Regions from separate parts of the Pseudomonas sp. Z4-20 genome, predicted to be linked through region 2. Evidence: predicted binding sites of a transcription regulator. Region 2 holds the regulator's gene; the other holds the start of a gene.
What was found. The regulator sigma-54, encoded in region 2, starts transcription at its own class of promoters, with help from an activator protein. The targets are predictions, from matches to a motif close to ANTGGCATNNANNTTGCTNT.
Positions count from the first base shown of each region.

Region 1 (3,376 bases), 2.7 Mb from region 2:
AAGCGGGCGCTGAACATCATGTTACTTATCGCACTAGCATCTTTACTGTTACGTGCTTATGACAAAAAGATCATTCCATCCGTGTGACGCTTTGGTTAGAACTCACCACAGGTTGGCGTCGCAACGGCGCCGACACCTTGGCTCGTCACGCCGGCAACGAGCCACCAACGGCAGAATGATTCTGCCCCGACCTCGATTGAGGTCGACGCTAAGCAACAGTCAACAAGTGAGGGCAACACCCTATGAGAAGACTTAAGCGTGATCCGTTGGAAAGAGCATTTTTACGCGGTTACCAATATGGCGTTGGTGGTAAATCCCGTGAGCTTTGCCCCTTTACTCTACCGTCAGTACGTCAAGCCTGGATCAATGGCTGGCGAGAAGGACGCGGCGACAACTGGGACGGTATGACCGGCACTGCGGGTATCCACAGACTCAACGAACTTCACGCCGTCGGCTGACACAGGGCTCAATACTCAAGAACTCGACAATTTGAAACCCATATCGATTTAACCACGCACGTCCCATCCGGGCGGCGGGCTACGGCCCAAGGGGCTCCTTCGAGGAGCCCTTTTTAATGGACATGCCAAAGACAACATCATCCTGTGGCGAGGGAGCTTGCTCCCGCTGGGCTGCGCAGCAGCCCCAAAACCATGACACGCGGTGATTCAGACATATCGCCTCCATCAGGCTTCAGGACTGCTTCGCAGTCCAGCGGGAGCAAGCTCCCTCGCCACAATGGATCTGCGCAGAACTAACCTTCGGATCAACCCAACGCCGCAATCGCATCCACCGACTCACGAATCAACGCCGGCCCTTTGTAGATAAAGCCCGAATAGATCTGCACCAAGCTCGCCCCGGCGGTGATCTTCTCGGCGGCATGCCGGCCTTCGGTGATCCCGCCCGCCGCGATAATCGGCAAGCGTCCCGCCAGCTCACCCGCCAGTACTTTCACGGTGTGGGTGCTCTTGTCACGCACCGGCGCGCCAGACAAGCCGCCCGACTCGTCACCGTGTTCCAGCCCTTCGACGCCTTCGCGAGCCAGCGTGGTGTTGGTGGCGATCACCGCGTCCATGCCGGTCTCGATCAAGGCCTGGGCCACTTGGACGGTTTCCTCGTCAGTCATGTCCGGCGCGATCTTGATCGCCAGTGGCACATGCCGACCTTGGGTCAACGCCAGTTCCGCGCGACGCCGGGCCAGGTCGGCCAACAGTTGCTTGAGGGAATCGCCGAATTGCAGGCTGCGCAGCCCCGGTGTGTTGGGCGAGCTGACATTGACGGTCACATAGCTGGCGTGGGCGTAGACCTTTTCCAGGCAGATCAGGTAATCGTCCACGGCGCGTTCCACCGGGGTATCGAAATTCTTGCCGATGTTGATGCCCAGCACGCCCTGGTATTTGGCAGCGGCAACGCGGGCCAGCAGATGATCGACGCCGAGGTTGTTGAACCCCATGCGATTGATGATCGCCTCGGCCTGGGGCAGACGGAACAGCCGTGGCTTCGGATTGCCCGGCTGCGGCCGCGGGGTCACGGTGCCGATTTCAACGAAGCCGAAACCCAGTTGCGCAAAGCCGTCGATGGCCGCGCCATTCTTGTCCAGGCCCGCCGCCAATCCGACCGGATTGGGGAATTCCAGGCCCATGACCGTCACCGGCAATTTTGCCGGGGCTTTGCACAGCAGCCCATTGAGGCCCAGGCGTCCGCCCGCGCCGATCAAGTCCAGGGACAAGTCATGGGAGGTTTCCGGGGAGAGTTTGAACAGCAGTTCACGGGCCAGGGTGTACATGGGCGGCTTTGACTCGGGCGACGAAATGAGGCGGCGATTATAGCCGGGCAACGGCGACGCAAGCGAGGCGTGCGCACAATCCGGCAGCACTGGCATATGCCTTGCACCCTTTTGGTCATCAGCGCCCCATGCCAACACCGGAATGAGTGGCGCACTGTTTCAAAGGACAGCGGCGGCGTCGTTCGGCCTTCTTGGCCAGGACACGGCGCTTATTGGATGTGGAAGGTGATACCGATGAATGAAATTCCAGCCGCCCCCCTGGCCTGGGTCAATGGCAGCGACGCCCCGGAAAAGAGCGCGGTCAACCTCGGCTTCATGGCCCTGAGTGACTGCGCACCGCTGGTCGTGGCCGCCACCCAGGGTTTCGCCCAACCCTACGGCCTGACGCTGAATCTCAAGCGCCAGGCGTCCTGGGCCAACCTGCGGGACAAGCTGGTCAGCGGCGAAATCGATGCCGCCCACAGCCTTTACGGCCTGATCTACGCCGTGCACCTGGGCATCGGCGGCGTCGCCCCAACGGAGATGGCCGTGCTGATGGGTCTCAACCAGAATGGCCAGAGCATCAACCTCTCCCATGGCCTCCAGGCCCAGGGCGTGACCAGTCCTGAGGCACTGGAACTGCACGTGCACCAAACTCGCCCGAAACTGACCTTCGCCCAGACCTTCCCCACCGGCACCCATGCCATGTGGCTCTACTATTGGCTCGCCGCCCAGGGCATTCATCCACTGTCGGATGTCGACAGCGTGGTCGTACCGCCTCCGCAGATGATCGCGCACCTGCAAGCCGGACGCATCGACGGGTTCTGCGTCGGCGAGCCCTGGTGCGCCAGCGCCGTGAAGCAGAACCTCGGCTTCACGTTGGCGACCACCCAGACCATCTGGCCCGATCATCCGGAAAAAGTCCTCGGCTGCACCCGTGCGTTCGTCGAGCAATACCCCAATACCGCCCGTGCCCTGGTGATGGCGATCCTCGAAGCCAGCCGTTTCATCGAACAAAGCACTGAAAACCGCCGCAGCACCGCGCAGTTGTTGAGCGCCCCCGCATACCTCGACGCGCCACTGGACTGCATCGAGCCGCGCCTGCTGGGCATCTATGCCGACGGCCTGGGCAACAGCTGGCAGGATCCCCATGCGATGCGTTTCCATGGCGGCGGCGAGGTGAACCTGCCGTACCTGTCCGACGGCATGTGGTTCATGACCCAGTTCCGTCGCTGGGGCCTGTTGCGCGAAGACCCGGACTACCTGGCCGTGGCCCGGCAAGTCCAGCAGCTCGGGTTGTATCGGGAAGCCGCCGAGGCGCTGGGGGTTTCATCGCCGCGCCAGGACATGCGCAGCAGTCAACTGATCGACGGCACCACCTGGGACGGTTCCGACCCGGCCGGGTATGCCCGCAGCTTCAAACTGCACGCCTTGAGCGATGCGGCTCCCCTTCTCGCCAGCCGCTGACAGGAGCCACGACCATGCTGCGTATCCTGCTGATCAACGACACTGCGAAAAAAGTCGGCCGCCTCAAGGCTGCCTTGATTGAAGCCGGGTTCGAAGTGATCGACGAATCCGGGTTGACCATCGACCTGCCCGCGCGCGTCGAAACAG
Region 1 is NZ_CP071641.1:3,746,890-3,750,265, forward strand. Features, by position in the region: gene rmf (ribosome modulation factor) at 243-458, shown strand; gene J3P82_RS16965 (quinone-dependent dihydroorotate dehydrogenase) at 764-1,783, opposite strand; gene J3P82_RS16970 (CmpA/NrtA family ABC transporter substrate-binding protein) at 2,018-3,229, shown strand; gene J3P82_RS16975 (ANTAR domain-containing response regulator) at 3,244-3,376, shown strand, end outside.
Region 1: J3P82_RS16970 (CmpA/NrtA family ABC transporter substrate-binding protein) is a predicted target of sigma-54. The motif match lies at 1,872-1,891, and genes of this name have one in related genera.

Region 2 (3,376 bases):
AACTCTGAAAGCCCAGCACTTGGCCAAGAGCTACAAGAGTCGCCAGGTCGTTCGCGATGTCAGCCTGTCCATCGATAGCGGCCAGATCGTCGGCCTGCTCGGCCCCAACGGCGCGGGCAAGACGACCTGCTTCTACATGATCGTAGGCCTGGTCCAGGCCGACCAGGGCCGCGTCCTGATCGATGACCTGGACGTCAGCCACCAGCCGATGCATGGCCGGGCAAAAGCCGGTATCGGCTACCTGCCTCAGGAAGCGTCGATCTTTCGCAAGCTGTCAGTGGCCGACAACATCATGGCGATCCTCGAGACCCGCAAGGAGCTCGACAAGGCCGGCCGTCGCCAGGAATTGGAAAGCCTGCTGCAAGAGTTCCACATCAGTCACATTCGCGACAACCTGGGCATGAGCCTGTCCGGTGGCGAGCGCCGCCGTGTGGAAATCGCCCGCGCCCTGGCCACCGCGCCGAAATTCATCCTGCTCGACGAACCGTTCGCTGGCGTGGACCCGATCTCCGTGGGCGACATCAAGCAGATCATCCACCACCTCAAGGCCAAGGGCATCGGCGTATTGATCACCGACCACAACGTGCGCGAGACCTTGGATATCTGCGAAACCGCCTATATCGTCAATGACGGCCAGTTGATTGCCGAAGGCGACTCCGCCACCATCCTGGCCAACGAACTGGTCAAGGAAGTGTATCTGGGCCATGAATTCCGCCTTTAAGCACAATGTGCCTGGCGAATGCCCGAGCGATGCCGGCGCTTCAATGCCGACGTTGCGGGGACGCGTTCAATTAATTGAGAGTCCCCCCTAGGCAAACACTTCAGTTTCAGGCATATAATTTGCTTAAGTTTGGCGCTCCGGCGCCCTGTAGTGGATGGCGCATGTGCGCCGGCGAATAAGGTGTTAAGCCCCTGCCATGAAACCATCGCTAGTCTTGAGAATGGGCCAGCAGCTGACGATGACACCGCAGCTGCAACAGGCCATCCGCCTGCTCCAATTGTCGACCCTGGACCTGCAACAGGAAATCCAGGAGGCGCTGGAGTCCAATCCGATGCTCGAACGCCAGGAAGAAGGCGAAGACTTCGACAATACCGATCCGCTGGCCGATAACGTAGAGCAGAAAACTCCCGCCGAAATCCCGGAACCGTCCTACCAGGAAGCCGCCCCGACGGTGGACAACCTCGAGGACGGCGAGTGGAACGAGCGCATTCCCAACGAGCTGCCCGTGGACACGGCCTGGGACGACGTATACCAGACCAGCGCCAGCAGCCTGCCGAGCGGCGATGACGACGAGTGGGATTTCACCACCCGCACCTCCGCCGGGGAGAGCTTGCAAAGTCATCTGCTGTGGCAACTGAACCTGGCGCCGATGTCCGATACCGATCGCCTCATCGCCGTAACGCTGATCGATTGCATCAACAACCAGGGCTACCTGGACGAGACCCTCGAAGAGATCCTGGAAGCCTTCGACCCTGAGCTCGACATCGAGCTGGACGAGATCGAAGCCGTCCTCCATCGCATCCAGCAGTTCGAACCCGCCGGCATCGGTGCTCGCAACCTGGGTGAATGCCTGTTGCTGCAACTGCGCCAGCTGCCCGCCAAGACGCCGTGGCTGGCCGAAGCCAAACGGTTGGTGACGGATTTCATCGACCTGCTGGGCGGCCGCGACTATAGCCAACTGATGCGTCGCATGAAGCTCAAGGAAGATGAGCTGCGCCAGGTCATCGAGCTGGTACAAAGCCTCAATCCGCGCCCCGGCTCGCAGATCGAATCCACCGAACCCGAATACGTGGTACCTGACGTGATCGTGCGCAAGCACAACGACCGCTGGCTGGTGGAACTGAACCAGGAATCGGTGCCCAAGCTGCGAGTCAACGCCCAATACGCCGGTTTCGTGAAGCGCGCCGACACCAGCGCCGACAACACCTTCATGCGCAACCAGCTGCAGGAAGCGCGCTGGTTCATCAAGAGCCTGCAAAGCCGCAACGAAACCCTGATGAAAGTTGCTACCCAGATCGTCGAGCATCAGCGCGGCTTCCTGGAGTACGGCGACGAAGCGATGAAACCGTTGGTCCTGCACGACATCGCCGAGGCGGTGGGCATGCATGAGTCGACTATTTCCCGGGTGACTACCCAGAAATTCATGCATACCCCACGGGGCATCTATGAATTGAAATACTTTTTCTCCAGCCACGTCAGCACCTCCGAAGGCGGCGAATGCTCGTCCACGGCTATCCGCGCGATCATCAAAAAACTGGTCGCGGCGGAAAATCAGAAAAAGCCGTTGAGTGACAGCAAGATCGCTGGTTTACTGGAGGCACAAGGCATTCAGGTGGCCCGCCGTACCGTCGCCAAATACCGTGAGTCCCTCGGGATCGCGCCTTCGAGCGAACGCAAGCGGTTGATGTAACAGGCCACGCCACAGCGTTCCAGTGGCAGGTATTTCTACCTGCCGCTTTATGCACTGGCAACGAAGGAGAAGCTGTATGCAAGTCAACATCAGTGGACACCAACTGGAAGTGACCGAACCCCTGCGCACTTACATCGGCGAGAAACTCGACCGATTGGAAAGGCATTTCGACAAGATTACCAACGTGCAAGTCACGATGAACGTCGAGAAACTGCTGCAGAAAATCGAAGCCACGCTGCATATTCCCGGCGGAGAAGTGGTTGCCAACGCAGAGCATTCAGACATGTATGCCGCGATTGACCTGCTGACCGACAAGCTGGATCGCCAACTCAAAAAGCATAAGGAAAAGACCCAGAGCCTCCTCCAGGGCGCAACCGGTCGTTAACCCCCCCAATCCATGATCCGACTAGAAACCATCCTGACCCCCGGCCGTTCCCAAGTGAACGCGCCGGGCGGCAGTAAAAAGAAAGCCCTCGAACAAATTGCCAACCTGATCCACCGCGAGGTACCGGATCTGGAAATGCAAGACGTCTTCGAGGCATTGGTCGCCCGTGAAAAACTGGGCTCCACCGGTTTTGGCAACGGCATCGCCATTCCTCACTGTCGCCTCAAAGGCTGCACCGCGCCAATCAGCGCGTTGTTGCACTTGGAAGCACCTATCGATTTCGACGCCATCGACGGCGCCCCGGTCGACTTGCTGTTCGTATTGCTGGTCCCGGAAGCGGCGACCGACGCGCACCTGGAGCTGCTGCGCCAGATCGCCAGCATGCTGGACCGCAAGGAAGTACGCGAAAAACTGCGCAGCGCCCCGAGCAACGAAGCCTTGTATCAGGTAGTCCTGGACGAGCAGAACGGCCATTAAACATGCGCATGATCATCGTCAGCGGCCGCTCCGGCTCCGGTAAAAGCACCGCCCTCAACGTGCTTGAGGACAGCGGTTACTATTGCATCGACAATTTGCCAGC
Region 2 is NZ_CP071641.1:1,041,666-1,045,041, reverse strand. Features, by position in the region: gene lptB (LPS export ABC transporter ATP-binding protein) at 1-721, shown strand, start outside; gene J3P82_RS04860 (RNA polymerase factor sigma-54) at 918-2,411, shown strand; gene hpf (ribosome hibernation-promoting factor, HPF/YfiA family) at 2,488-2,796, shown strand; gene ptsN (PTS IIA-like nitrogen regulatory protein PtsN) at 2,809-3,273, shown strand; gene rapZ (RNase adapter RapZ) at 3,276-3,376, shown strand, end outside.